DNA from 2 places in the Oceanimonas sp. MB9 genome. Region 1 is predicted to be linked to the other one. Evidence: predicted binding sites of a transcription regulator. Region 1 holds the regulator's gene; the other holds the start of a gene.

Evidence for each region. The regulator LexA, encoded in region 1, represses DNA repair genes until DNA is damaged. The targets are predictions, from matches to a motif close to ANCTGTNTNNNNANACAGNT.
Region 2: recN (DNA repair protein RecN) is a predicted target of LexA. The motif match lies at 1,860-1,879, and genes of this name have one in related genera.

The regions. Positions count from the first base shown of each region.
Region 1 is NZ_VFBE01000001.1:28,764-36,243, forward strand. It holds gene ctaD (cytochrome c oxidase subunit I) at 1-1,311, opposite strand, end outside; gene coxB (cytochrome c oxidase subunit II) at 1,330-2,475, opposite strand; gene lexA (transcriptional repressor LexA) at 2,681-3,295, opposite strand; gene ubiA (4-hydroxybenzoate octaprenyltransferase) at 3,374-4,246, opposite strand; gene OJHNALOF_RS00185 (chorismate lyase) at 4,243-4,830, opposite strand; gene OJHNALOF_RS00190 (flagellar basal body-associated FliL family protein) at 4,946-5,347, shown strand; gene glpG (rhomboid family intramembrane serine protease GlpG) at 5,325-6,173, opposite strand; gene glpE (thiosulfate sulfurtransferase GlpE) at 6,170-6,490, opposite strand; gene OJHNALOF_RS00205 (ABC transporter ATP-binding protein) at 6,535-7,239, opposite strand; gene livG (high-affinity branched-chain amino acid ABC transporter ATP-binding protein LivG) at 7,239-7,480, opposite strand, start outside.
Region 2 is NZ_VFBE01000005.1:756,384-763,863, forward strand. It holds gene udp (uridine phosphorylase) at 1-83, shown strand, start outside; gene recN (DNA repair protein RecN) at 148-1,815, opposite strand; gene nadK (NAD(+) kinase) at 1,963-2,847, opposite strand; gene grpE (nucleotide exchange factor GrpE) at 3,027-3,641, shown strand; gene dnaK (molecular chaperone DnaK) at 3,765-5,693, shown strand; gene dnaJ (molecular chaperone DnaJ) at 5,782-6,915, shown strand; gene greA (transcription elongation factor GreA) at 7,042-7,480, shown strand, end outside.

The sequences.
Region 1 (7,480 bases):
TACCACGGAGCACCAGAAGTGCCATTTGGCCAGGCGCTCATCGAACATGTGACCGGTCCACTTGGGCAGCCAGTAATAGGCCGCCGCCATGATGGAGAAGATGGCACCCGACACCAGCACATAGTGGAAATGGGCCACCACGAAGTAGGTGTCGTGATACTGAAAGTCGGCCGGAGTAATGGCCAGCATCAGGCCGCTGAAGCCCCCCATGGTAAATAGCACGATAAAAGCCAGGGCGAACAGCATGGGCACTTCAAAGCTGATGGAGCCCCGCCACATGGTGGCCACCCAGTTGAACACCTTGACCCCGGTGGGCACCGAAATCAGCATGGTGCAGTACATGAAGAACAGCTCCGCCGCCACCGGCATGCCCACGGTGAACATGTGGTGGGCCCACACCAGAAAGCTGAGCCCGGCGATGGAGGCGGTGGCATACACCATGGAGGCGTAGCCAAACAGCGGCTTGCGGCTGAAAGCGGGAATGATGGCCGAGATAATGCCGAAACTCGGCAATATCATGATGTATACCTCGGGATGGCCAAAGAACCAGAAAATATGCTGGAACATCACCGGATCCCCGCCCCCGGCTGCCTCAAAGAAGCTGGTGCCGAAATACTTGTCGGTCAGCACCATGGTCACGGCGCCGGCCAGCACCGGCATCACCGCAATCAGCAGAAAGGCGGTGATCAACCAGGTCCAGCAGAACAGCGGCAACTTCATCCAGGTCATTCCCGGCGCCCTAAGATTCCATATGGTTACAATGACATTGATCGCCCCCATGATGGAACTGATGCCCATGATGTGAATGGCAAACACAAACAGGGCGGTGCTGTCGGGACCATAGGTAGTCGACAGCGGTGCATAGAAGGTCCAGCCGAAATTGGGGCCGCCGCCGGGCACAAACAGCGAGCTCAGCATCAGCACAAAGGCAAAGGGCAGTATCCAGAAACTCCAGTTGTTCATGCGCGGCAGCGCCATGTCGGGCGCCCCTATCATCATGGGAATCATCCAGTTGGCCAGGCCCACAAAGGCGGGCATGACGGCGCCGAACACCATGATAAGTCCGTGCATGGTGGTCATCTGGTTAAAGAAGTTGGGCTCCACCAGTTGCAGCCCGGGCTGAAACAGCTCGGCCCGAATCACCATGGCCATGGCGCCCCCCAGCAGGAACATGGTCAGGCTGAACAGCAGGTAGAGGCTGCCGATGTCCTTGTGGTTGGTGGTAAACAGCCAGCGGCCCAGTCCCCGGGCGGGGCCGTGATGATGCTCCTCTCCCACCAGGTGAATGTCCGCGGTTTCAGTGCGATCCATCTGCGCCATCACTGCCCCCTATTGTCCCTGTCTGGCCTGATGAATGTCCTTGGGCTGTACCAGATCCCCGGTGTCGTTGCCCCAGGCATTGCGTTCATAGGTGATCACCGCCGCCAGCTCCTTGAGCGCCAGCTGCTTGTCAAAGCTCTGCATGGCGGTGCCCGCCTTGCCGTACAGCACTATGTTGATATGGCCAGCCCTGTCATTGAGCACCATGTCGCTGCCTGTAAGGGCTGGAAAGGCACCGGGAATGCCTTCGCCATTGGCCTGGTGACAGGCGGCGCAGGCTTTCTGGTAAACCTGCTCGCCCAGGGTCATCAGCTCCTCCCGGCTCATGTTCATGGCCAGCAGTTCCTGCTCGGCGGCCCTGGCCTCGGCCTGTTCGGCCCTGACCTGAGCCAGCCAGCCATCAAATTCCTCGGGTGAGCGGGCATCCACAACGATGGGCATAAAGCCGTGATCCTTGCCGCACAGCTCGGCGCACTGACCCCGGTACAGGCCGGGCTCGTTAATGCGGGTCCAGGCCTCGTTGATAAAGCCGGGCACGGCGTCCTTTTTCACCGCAAAGGCCGGCACCCACCAGGAGTGAATGACGTCGTCGGAGGTGATCAGGAAACGCACCTTGCGATCCGTGGGCAGCACCAGGGGATAATCCACCTCCAGCAGGTAGTTGTCTCCCTTGGTCACCGTGCCAGCAATCTGCTGGGGCATGGTGGCCAGCAGGCTGAAAAATTCGACGTCTTCGTCGAAGTAGCGGTAATGCCACTTCCACTGAGAGCCGGTGACCTGCACGGTGAGATCGGGTTCGGACGCGTCTTCCATCGCCACCAGGGTTTTGGTGGCGGGAATGGCCATGGCCACCAGAATGAGAAAGGGAATAATGGTCCAGAGGATCTCGACCTTGGTGCTTTCGTGAAACTGGGCGGCCTTGGCCCCTTTTGACTTGCGATGGTGAATAATGGCCCAGAACATGACCCCGAACACCACCAGGCCGATAACGGCACAGATAATGAGGATGGTCATGTGCAGGCCGTAAACCTGCTGGCTGATCTCGGTGACCCCTTCGGTCATGTTAAGACGGGTCTGCGCCCGCGCAGGCAGGCAGACCAGCAAGGACAATAGCAACAGCAGAATCGGCTTCACGCGCACCCCCAATCGTTTCATCCTGTCACCCGGAGTACTCAAGTCTGGAATGAATGTGTGCCGAACGACTACATCCCTTAGGCTCGGCTGACTCTAAGTAAAGCAGCACTCAAGGAAATGTAAAATATAAAGATTTTAGGACTGAGGATGGGGGAATAGGGGTTGTAACGGGAGCTGAGTGAAGAAAGGACCGGCAGGCAGGGGCCTGCCGGTTGAAACGACGACGTTAGAAATCACCGTTGCGGATCACGCCCACGGCCAGGCCTTCAATGGTGAGCTCCTGGCTGCGCAGATCCACTTCAATGGGCGAGAGCTCTTCGTTTTCCGGGATCAGGCTGACCTTGCTGCCCGTACGCTGAAAGCGCTTGACGGTCACTTCGTCGTCGAGCCGGGCCACCACCACCTGGCCGTTGCGAACCTCCTGGGTTTTGTGCACCGCCAGCAGGTCGCCGTCCATGATGCCGATGTTCTTCATGCTCATGCCCTGCACCCGCAACAGAAAGTCGGCAGAGGGGTGGAACAAGCCAGGATCAAGCCGGTAATGGCTCTCGATGTGCTGTTGCGCCAATATGGGTTCACCGGCGGCCACCCGGCCCACCAGCGGCAGGCCCTGTTCTTCTTCCGCCTCTTCCCCGGCCAGGCGAATGCCCCGGGAAGTGCCGGGCATGATTTCAATCACGCCCTTCTTGGCCAGCGCCTTGAGGTGCTCTTCCGCCGCATTGGCGGACTTGAACCCCAGCACCTTGGCAATTTCCACCCGGGTGGGCGGCATGCCGGTTTGCTGAATGTGTTCCTTGATAATGTCCAGCACCTGCGACTGGCGGGGAGTAAGGGCCTTCATGATGAAACCTGTCTGTTTATACAGTTAACTGTCAGTATATCCAGTAATGAGTCCAGAGCAAGCCCCAAAGCCTTCCACTTACCACAGCGCCAGCACCAGGCCGGCGAACACCGCCATGCCGGCGTAGTTGTTGTTGAGAAAGGCGCGAAAGCAGGGCATGCGCTCCCGATCGCGAATCAAGCGCTGCTGATACACAAACAGGCCGGCCACCGCCAGCAGGCCCCAGTAAAAGGGGGCGGCCAGTTCAAACGCTCGGCCCGCCGCCACCAGCAGCAACAGGGTAGCCAGTTGCAGCAGGCCCACAATCAGCTTGTCGCGCCGGCCAAACAGAATGGCGGTGGACTTGACGCCGATTCTGAGGTCGTCGTCCCGATCCACCATGGCATACATGGTGTCGTAGGCCACGGTCCAGGTCAGGTTAGCGGCAAACAGCAACCAGAGGCCGGCGGGCAGGCTGTTGCTCTGGGCGGCAAAGGCCATGGGAATGGCCCAGGAAAACGCGATGCCGAGAAACAGCTGAGGCAGGTTGGTAAAGCGCTTCATAAAGGGATAGAGCGCCGCCCAGAACAGACCCGCAAAGGCCAGGCCAATGGTAAAGGCATTGGTGGTCAGCACCAGCACAAAGGAAATGCCCACCAGCAGGGCAAAAAAGCCCAGCGCCTGGCGCTCGGTGAGTTCACCGGCGGGCAGCGGCCGGGCCTGGGTGCGCTTGACATGACCGTCGATATGGCGGTCGGCGTAGTCGTTGATCACACAGCCGGCGGAGCGCATGGAAAACACCCCGGCCACGAACACCAGCAGCAGCCAGGGTGACGGTAACCCGTCGGCGGCAATCCACAGTGCCCACAGGGTGGGCCACAGCAGCAGCAGGGTGCCAATGGGCTTGTCGAGCCGGGCCAGGGCCATGTAGGCGCGCCAGCGCGGTCGGGAAGGAGAAGTCAGGGTGGTCATGAGGTCGTGTCCTGCATTGTGTCCTGATAGAGAGCCGAAGCCGGCAAAAAGAGTTCGGTCACCAGCACTCGGGCGGCGCCGGTGCTGAGGGTGGAGCGGCGCGCCCAGGGCGCAGGGGCAAAGCCGGCGTTCAGCCCGGTACGCTCGGCCAGTCGCCGATATTCAGTAGCATTCAGGCGCGCGAACTCAAAGGGCGTGCGCTCCAGATCCGGCGCCTCGAACATCAGCTCACCCAGCGCCCGGGAGCCCAGCCCGGCCAGCGCCGGCAGCGCCCGTTGCGTGGCGGAAGAATAGAGCGAGCTGGCATAGACCCAGGGCCGGCCGTCACAGCACAGCAATACCTCTCGACAAAAGGCCTGGTCACAGCCGAGCAGTTCCGCCTGGGTCGGTGTGAGCGACCGCAGGCTGGCATCGCTCAACAGCTGCACCTCAAACTGCCGGCAGTGCCGGCGCAATAGCCGGGTCAGTGACCCGGTGTCATGCAGCCAGGCATTCAGCACCGGCGCAGCCGGCGTTTCGCTTCCCCAGCGCCAGAGGTGATCGGCGCTGGAGGCCGTGTTTTGTTCATCAAACAACAAAGACATACAATTGCTTTCTGGTCCTGCTCCGGTCACAGCCCGGCCTCACCGGGCACCCGCCGATTGACTTGGCCGGCAAATATTTAAACAATGCCCGCTCGCTTACTCGTCGGAGACTCACATGTTTCGGTTTGTTGCCCTCTGCCTGCTGCTGGTCAGCGCAGGCCCGCTCAGCGCCCAGGATGAACCGGCGGCGCCTGCCGGGCCCATATACTACACCATGACACCGGACATTATTACCAACTACCAGAACTCAGGACAAAACCTGGGCTATGTGCGAGTGGCGGTGGATCTGATGCTGGAACGACCGGATCAGCTGGCGGTGGTGGAAGAGAATATGCCGCTGCTGCGGGACGCGCTGAATGATCTGCTGGCCCAGAAAAGCCGGCAGGAAATCCGCTCCCTGCCGGCCCGCACCGAGCTGGCCGATCAGGGCCGGGAGCGGCTCAACGAACTGCTGCTCGAGGAAACCGGCCAGACCCCGGTGCGTCGTCTGCTGTTTACGACCTTTCTTTACCAGTAGTGCGGCGGTTGTCGAGCCAGGCCTGAAGCAGGCCGATCAGGGCGCCGCCCAGGTGGGCCATATTGGCCACCGGCGTGCCCAGCAGATCGGCAAAGCCCAGCACCAGCCACACCACCATGAAGACCGCCATGCCGTCGGGCAGGCCGATGCCCCGGGCCGGGTTGAGCCGGCCGCTGAACCAGACGTAGGCCAGCAGCGCATACACCACCCCCGACAGACCACCGAAACGCGGCCCGCTGGCCCAGAACTGCAGCAGGTTGGGCAGCACCGCCGCCACCAGCAGCAGCACCAGCAGCTTGCCGCTGCCCAGCCGTCGCTCCACCATGCCGCCCAGATACCACCACCAGAACAGGTTGAACACCAGGTGCATCAGGGAGAAATGCATCAGCGCCGGAGTAAAGGCGCGCCAGAATTCCACCCCCAGCAGCCATTCTGCCCGGGGCGGGAAAGACAGCACGCCGAACATGGGCAGCCCCAGCCAGCTCAGGCCATAGACCAGCAGGCAGGCCAGCAGCACCAGCAGGTTGACCGGACCGGTCTGGCGCAGCAGATCGCTGATCCAGCCGGCTTGCCGGGGACCATCGGCAAAGCGGGCATGACTGTCTCCCCGCTTCCAGGACGCCTCCTGATAGCGGGGGTGAAAGGGTTCGGCGAGAAAGCGTTTGACTTCCCGGTGGGCCTGCTCATAACGAGACTCGTCCACCAGCCAGATATGCACATTACCGTCGTCGTCCTGGGTGAGCTCACAGTGCAGGCCGAGCTCACTCAGGTAGTCCACAAAGGCCTGGGCCCGGCGCGGATCGTCGAGCACCAGCAGCGCCTTCACGACTGGCCGACCACCGCCTGACTGCGCCGCCAGGCCTCAAAGCCGCCGTCCAGGCTGTAGACTTCCTCAAAGCCCTGATTGATCAGGTACTGGGCCGCGCCCTGACTGCTGATGCCGTGATAGCACATCACGATCACCGGCATCTCGTAATCCACCTCGTTGGTAAAGCTCACCAGGCTGTCGTTGGTAAGGTGAAAGGCTCCCTCGGCGTGGGCCAGGGCAAAGGACTGGGGATCGCGAATATCCACCAGCCGGGCCCGGCCCTCGCTCAGCATGACGTGGGCTTCATCCACCGAAATATGGGCAAACTGATCCATGAATTCCTCCTCATTAATGTGGCGCCAGTGTACCCAATTCAGCCTCAGCCGCCCAGATAGGCGTTGCGTACCCGTTCGTTCACCAGCAGGGCGGCGCCGGTGTCGGCCAGCACCACCCGGCCGTTTTCCAGCACATAGCCCCGGTCGGCCAGCTTGAGCGCCTGATTGGCGTTCTGCTCCACCAGAAAGATGGTCATGCCCTTTTCTTCCCGCAACTGAGCAATGGTGTCAAAGATCTGATTGATGATAATGGGCGCCAGCCCCAGCGAGGGCTCGTCCAGCAGCAGCAGCCGGGGCTTGCTCATCAGCGCCCGGCCGATGGCCAGCATCTGCTGCTCGCCGCCGGACATGGTACCGGCACGCTGGTGGCGGCGCTCCTTGAGCCGGGGGAACATGGCAAACACCTCGGCCATCAGCCCGGCGTGCTCGCGTTTGTCCACGAAAAAGGCACCCATGTGCAGGTTTTCTTCCACCGTGAGCCGGGCGAAGATGCGCCGCCCTTCCGGCACGATGGCGATGTCCCGGCGCATGATGGCGGCGGTATCCAGCCCGGACAGATCCTGGCCTTCATACAGCACCCTGCCCCGAGACGGCCGGGGATCGCCGCAGATGCTCATCATTAATGTGGTCTTGCCGGCGCCGTTGGCGCCGATAAGGGTGACGATTTCCCCCTGCTCAATGTGCACGGTAACGTCTTCCAGGGCGCGAATCTTGCCGTAATGGGCGCAAATATTGTCGACATGCAGCATCAGGCTTCTCCCAGGTAGGCGTTGATCACGTCCGGGTGGCTGCGCACCGCGTCGGGGTCGCCGTCGGCCAGGGGGCGGCCCTGATTGACCACGTAAATATGGTCGGAAATGTCCATTACCAGCTTCATGTCGTGTTCAATCAGCAGCACGCTGACGCCTTCGTTATCACGCAGATCCTGAATCAGCCGGTTCAGTTCCTGAGTCTCGTTGGGGTTGAGCCCCGCCGCCGGCTCGTCGAGCA
Region 2 (7,480 bases), on a different contig from region 1:
AAATTCCTGACGAAAGCACAATGCAAAACACCGAGCAAAAAGTGATCGACATCGTGGTGGGTGCCGCCCGCCGGCTGGTGTAGACGTTGGAAATAAGATGTGGGACGTGTTATGTCTTCCCGTTTCCACATCTTCCGTTTCCCCGTTTCACTCACACACCAGCAGTTCCCGGGCATTAGCCAGGGTATTGTCGGTAATGCGGTTGCCACCCAGCAGTCGGGCCAGTTCCTGCAGGCGGAGTGGTTCGTCCAGCTCCTGCATGCGGGTTTCGGTATTATCGGTATTGCTGCTCTTGCTCACAAAGAAATGCTGATGGCCATTGCCCGCCACCTGGGGCAGGTGAGTGATCACCAGCACCTGGGTTGACTCGCCCAGTTTCCGCAGCAGCTTGCCAACCACAGCGGCGGTGGGGCCACTCACGCCCACGTCCACCTCGTCAAAAATCAGCGTCGGGGTTTCCACCTTCTGGGCGGTAATCACCTGAATCGCCAGGCTGATACGTGACAGCTCGCCGCCCGACGCCACTCGGGCCAGCGGGCTCATGGGCTGGCCCGGATTGGTGCTTACCAAAAACTCGACCCGGTCGATGCCCAGGGGAGAGAACCCGGCGCTGGCATCGGCGTGCACCTGTATTTCAAAACGACCCTTTTCCATGCTGAGCTGGTGCAGGCTATGGGTGATCTGCTTGTTAAGGGCGTCGGCGTATCGCTGGCGGCTCTGGCTCAGTCGCTCGGCAGCCTGTACAAAGTTTTCCCGGGCCTGCTCCACTTCTTCATCGAGTCCTTCCAGCCGGCTGCTGCCGTGATCCATGTCGGCCAGTCGGGCCTTGAGCTGCTGGTGGAACAGGAACAGCTCGGCGGCGGGCACATGGTGCTTGCGCGACAGCTCCATCACCTTGCTCATACGACTTTCCACCTCATGCAAGCGCTCCGGATCCAGTTCCAGCCGATCCAGGTAACGGCCGAGCTCGCTGTGGCCTTCTTCCAGCTGAATGAGGCTGCCTTCCACCATTTCCAATACCGGGCCCAGGCGCGAGTCCATGGCAACCAGCTCGCTCAGGGTTTTCAGTCCCTGGCGCACCAACTGCAGGGCATTGCTTTCGTCGTTGTCGCCCAGCACATTAAGGGCCAGCTGGCAGTCAGTGAGCAGCTCGGCACCGTTTGACAACCGTTTGTGCTCGGCTTCCAGCTCGGGGAATTCGTCTTCGGCCAGGGCGAGCTCGTCGAGCTCCGCCACCTGATATTCCAGCAACTGGCGCTCCGCCTGCCATTTTTCCTGTTCGGCTTGCAGCTGTTTGCGCTCGTTGTTGAGCTGCCGCCAATGCTGATAACCGGCGCTGACACCGGCCAGCAGCTGGTGGTGACCGGCATAGGCGTCGAGCAGGGCGCGCTGATGATCGGGTTTTTGCAGCTCCTGATGGGCATGCTGGCCGTGAATATTGACCAACAGGCCGCCCAGGGCCTTGAGTTGCGACAGCGGCACCGGGGTGCCGTTGATATAACCGCGGGAGCGGCCTTCCCGGCTCAGGGTGCGGCGCAGTATGCACTCATCCTGCTCGTCCAGCTCCTGCTCGCACAGCCAGGCCTTGACTCGGGGCAGTTTGTCGATGCGAAAGCGGGCACTGATGTCGGCCTTGTCGGCACCAGGGCGCACCGAGTCGGCATCGGCGCGCTCGCCCAGGGCAAGGGCCAGGGCGTCGATGGCGATGGATTTGCCGGCGCCGGTTTCGCCGGTAATGCTGGTCATGCCTTTACGCAGATCCAGCTCGAGAAAGGAAACGATGGCGAAATTGCTGATGGTGAGCTGAAGCAACATGGTGATTCCCCGCAACAAAATAGATGCTGTATGGGAATACAGTATACTGTTGTTTTATACAGTGCAAGGGGAGGGGGTGGTGAGGGGTAAGGTGTGAGGCGAATCCGTAATTTACTTCTCACCCCTCACTCCTCACCCCTCACGGGATCAGAACAGCTTGCTGCCCCAGCCCAGTTTGCTGCGCAGTACTTCAAAATAACTGTGGCCCCGCGGGTGCAGCAGCTTCAACCGGTGTGGGCTCTTGTTGATGTGAATTTCATCACCGGGTTGCACCGCCAACGACACATGGCCGTCACAGCTCACCAGCATGTGCTCGCTCTTGTTGGCGGGGGAGAGCACCATTTTTATCTGGGCGTCGGCGTCGATCACGATGGGCCGGCAGCTCAGGGTATGGGGGAACATGGGCACCAGGGTAATGGCGTTGAGGTTGGGGGTGAGAATGGGGCCGCCTGCGGAGAGGGAATAGGCGGTGGAGCCGGTAGGGGTGGCCACTATCATGCCGTCGGCGCGCTGGCTATACATGAAATGGCCGTTGATATATACCTCAAACTCAATCATGTGGGCGATTTTGCCCGGGTGCAGTACCGCTTCGTTCATGGCGGTATTGCTGGCCTTGAGCTGCCCGTGGCGGTGCACCTGGGCTTCCAGCAGAAAGCGGTGTTCGGTCTGGTAATCACCGGCCAGCAGCCGTTCCAGTGGCTGCTCAAAGCTGTCGGGGGAGATATCGGTCAGAAAGCCGAGGTTGCCCCGGTTAACACCCACTACCGCCACATCAAAGCGGGACAGCACGCGGGCCGAGCCCAGCATGTTGCCGTCACCGCCCACCACGATGGCCAAATCGGCGCGCTCGCCCAGCTCCACCATTTCCAGCAACTCGGCGTCGGCCAGGCCCAGTTGTTCACCCACCCGGCGCTCGATCACCACATTCAGACCCAGCCCCGCCAGGTAGCGGTACAGCGCCACCAGGGTCTGGTTGGCGCCCTGATGATCCGGTTTGCCGATAAGGGCGATGGTATTGAAGTCGGTTTCCATAAATCACTGTCCGGCGAAGCGGTCCACATTGCTCGACGTTGTTGAATAATCGCCATTCTAATCAGAGTGTTGCCCAAGTGCTACCAGGGGGAATGCAAGTCTCTGTGCTTTCGCCCTTGAAATGACAATCCGCGTCCCCATATAGCCAGCAAAGTTCATTGATACTGACGGGAGACAACATGAGCAGCAAGCAGAATCAGGTGGATACGGAGCAGGCCGCAGAACTCGAGCAGGAGCAACAGCCGGCCGCCGAGGCTGAGCAGGTCGAGCAAGCGCAGGATGCCGTCCAGCCCGATGCGGCTTATGTCGCCGAACTGGAACAGAAACTGGCCGCCGCCGAAAGCAGTGCCAAGGAAGAGCGGGACAACGCCCTGCGTGCCGTGGCCGAGATGGAAAATATTCGCCGCCGCGCCGCGCAGGACGTGGAAAAGGCACAAAAATTTGCCCTGGAAAAGTTTGCGGGTGAGCTGCTGCCGGTGATCGACAGCCTGGAACGGGCCATCGAGCACACCAGTGAGGAAAGCGATGCCTTTAAGGCAGTGCACGAAGGCGTGGAGCTGACCCTGAAGTCGTTGCTGAACGTGGTGGAAAAATTCGGCGTTGAGCCCATCGACCCCAAGGGCCAGCCCTTTGACCCCAACAAGCACCAGGCCATGAGCATGGTGGAAAGCGACGAAGTGGCGCCCAATGCCGTGCTGGCGGTGATGATGAAGGGCTATGAGCTTAACGGCCGGGTGCTGCGCCCCGCCATGGTCATGGTGGCCAAGGGCCCGGCCATCGACACTCAGGCCTGAACCAGTTTCAGCAAAAAAATGTGACCGTCGTCTTGAAAGCCTTCACCGGCAGCCACATATAGACGTTAAAGCAAAATACACCAAACGCTTGTTACCGAATTAGCAATATCAAGAGAGGATTCTATGGGTAAAATCATCGGCATCGATCTGGGTACCACCAACTCCTGCGTTGCGATCCTGGACGGGGATACTCCACGGGTCATTGAAAACGCCGAGGGTGCCCGCACAACTCCCTCCATCATCGCCTATACCGACGATGGCGAAACCCTGGTAGGTCAGCCCGCCAAGCGCCAGGCCGTGACCAACCCCAAAAACACCCTGTTTGCCATCAAGCGCCTGATCGGCCGTCGCTTTGAAGACGAAGAAGTGCAGCGCGACATCAAGATCATGCCCTTCAGCATCGTTAATGCCGACAACGGCGACGCCTGGGTGGAAGCCAAAGACAAGAAAATGGCACCGCCGCAGATCTCTGCCGAAGTGCTGAAGAAGATGAAGAAGACCGCCGAAGACTATCTGGGTGAGGCCGTCACCGAAGCCGTTATCACCGTGCCGGCCTACTTCAACGACGCCCAGCGTCAGGCCACCAAGGATGCCGGCCGCATCGCCGGTCTGGATGTAAAACGTATCATCAACGAGCCCACCGCCGCCGCTTTTGCCTATGGCGTGAACAAGGCTCAGGGTGACCGCAAGGTGGCCGTATACGATCTGGGTGGTGGTACCTTTGATATTTCCATCATCGAAATCGATGACATGGACGGCGAAAAGACCTTTGAAGTACTGGCTACCAACGGTGATACTCACCTGGGTGGTGAAGACTTTGACAACCGCCTGATCACCTACCTGGTGGAAGAGTTCAAGCGCGAGCAGAACTTCGATCTGCGCAACGACATGCTGGCCCTGCAGCGTCTGAAGGAAGCCGCCGAAAAAGCCAAGTGTGAGCTGTCTTCCGCCCAGCAGACCGAGGTGAACCTGCCCTACATCACTGCCGACGCCAGCGGTCCCAAGCACCTGAACATCAAGGTAACTCGGGCCAAGCTGGAGTCCCTGGTAGAAGACATGGTCAAAAAGTCCCTGGATCCGGTGCGCACCGCGCTCAAGGATGCCGGCCTGTCCGTGTCCGATATCGACGACGTTATTCTGGTGGGCGGTCAGACCCGTATGCCGCTGGTGCAGAAGGCCGTAAGTGACTTCTTTGGCAAGGAGCCGCGCAAGGACGTGAACCCCGATGAAGCCGTGGCCGTGGGTGCCGCCATTCAGGGTGCCGTACTGTCCGGTGACAAGAAGGACGTGCTGCTGCTCGACGTGACCCCGCTGTCTCTGGGTATCGAGACCATGGGTGGCGTGATGACCGCGCTGATTGAGAAGAACACCACCATTCCGACCAAGAAGTCCCAGGTGTTCTCTACTGCCGAAGACAACCAGTCTGCCGTGACCATTCATGTTATTCAGGGTGAACGCAAGCGTGCCGCCGACAACAAGTCACTGGGCCAGTTCAACCTGGAAGGCATTCGTCCGGCGCCGCGTGGCCTGCCGCAAATCGAAGTGACCTTTGACATCGACGCCGACGGTATTCTGCACGTGTCCGCCAAGGACAAGGACACCGGCAAGGAGCAGAAGATCACCATTCAGGCCTCTTCCGGTCTGAGCGAGGAAGAGATCGATGCCATGGTACGCGCCGCCGAGGCCAATGCCGCGGAAGACAAGAAGTTCGAAGAGCTGGTAGCGGCCCGCAACCAGGCCGACGGTCTGGCTCACGCCACCCGCAAGCAGCTGGAAGAAGCCGGTGACGCCCTGGCCGCCGACGACAAGAGTGCCATCGAGTCTGCCCTGAGCGCACTGGAAACCGCCGTTCGTGGTGAAGACAAGGCCGAGATCGAAGCCAAGCAGCAGGCGCTGCTGGAGGCGTCCCAGAAGCTGATGGAGGCCGCTCAGGCCAAGGCTCAGTCTCAGGCCCAGGATGCGGGTGCCCAGACTCAGGATGCCGGCAGCAACAAGGCCGACGATGACGTGGTGGATGCCGAATTCGAAGAAGTCAAAGAAGACAAGAAGTAAGGCAACCCCGGCGCACAGACGCTGACCGTGCGGGCGTTGGGACACCAACGCCCGCCTTTGTGTTAATCAGCAGGTAAGCACGCAAGCTATGTCGAAACGAGATTACTATGAGGTGCTTGGCGTCTCCAAGGGAGCCGACGAGCGCGAAATAAAGAAAGCCTACAAGCGAATGGCGATGAAATATCATCCCGATCGCAACAAGGACGATGCCGACGCGGCCGACAAGTTCAAGGAAGCCACCGAGGCCTACGAGGTGCTCACCGATGCCCAGAAGCGGGCGGCCTACGACCAGTTTGGCCACGATGCGGTCAATGGTCAGCACGGTGGCCACGGCGGTTTTGGCGGCGGTGCCGATTTCAGTGATATTTTCGGTGACGTATTCGGCGACATCTTCGGCGGCGGACGGGGCCGGCAGCAGCGTTCTGCCCGCGGATCGGATCTGCGCTACAACATGGAGCTGACCCTGGAAGAAGCGGTCAGGGGCGTGACCAAAGAGATCAAGGTGCCCACCCTGGTCGGCTGTGATGTCTGTGACGGCAGCGGCGCCAAGCCGGGTACCCAGGCCAAGACCTGCCCCACCTGCCATGGCCATGGCCAGGTGCAGATGCGTCAGGGCTTTTTCACCGTGCAGCAACCCTGCCCTCATTGCCGCGGCAAGGGCAAGATCATCAGTGATCCCTGCACCACGTGTCATGGCGAAGGTCGTTACCAGAAGACCAAAACCCTGTCGGTGAAAATTCCGGCGGGTGTGGACACCGGCGATCGCATTCGCCTGTCCGGCGAAGGGGAGGCGGGTGAAGCCGGCGCCCCGGCGGGTGACCTCTACGTGCAGATGCACGTGCGTGAGCACGAAATTTTCGTGCGCGACGGCAACAACCTGTTCTGCGAAGTGCCCATCAGCTACACCGCCGCGGCCCTGGGAGGCGAGGTGGAAGTGCCCACCCTGGACGGCCGGGTCAAGCTCAAGATCCCCGCCGAAACCCAGACCGGTCGCATGTTCCGGCTCAAGGGCAAGGGCGTGCGTTCGGCCCGCAACGGCCAGCTCGGGGATCTGGTGTGCAAGGTCTACATCGAGACTCCGGTGAACCTGACCGAAGAGCAGAAGGAGCTGCTGCGTCAGCTCGAGGACTCCTGCGGCGGCTCTGCGGCCAAGAAGCACAGGCCCAAGTCGGAAGGCTTCTTTGACGGGGTTAAGCGTTTCTTTGACGATTTGACCCGCTAAGCCCGCTGTATTAGGCTGGTCCTACAGCCAAAGCGGCCTTTGGCCATGTAAAAATGCTAACGATTTGAGCCCTGTTCCGGCAGGGCTCTTGTTATTTTGTTGTTTGAAAGGAACCGGGTTTCCACCATGAAACAAACACCCATGACCATTCGCGGCGCGCAAAAGCTGCGTGAAGAGCTGGACCACCTCAAGTCGGTGCGTCGCCCCCAGATTATTGAAGCCATCGCCGAGGCCCGCGAGCACGGCGATCTGAAGGAAAACGCCGAGTATCATGCCGCCCGTGAGCAGCAGGGCTTTTGCGAAGGCCGCATTCAGGAAATCGAGTCCAAGCTGTCCAATGCCCAGGTCATCGACATCACTCGCATGCCCAACAATGGCAAGGTGATCTTCGGCTCCACCGTGACCCTGTTCCGCGTGGATGACGAGCGCGAAATCACCTACCGCATCGTGGGCGACGATGAGTCCGACATCAAGGCCAACCTGATTTCGGTCAATTCGCCCATCGCCCGGGGCCTGATCGGCAAGGAAGAAGACGATGTTGCCGTGGTCAAGACGCCCTCCGGTG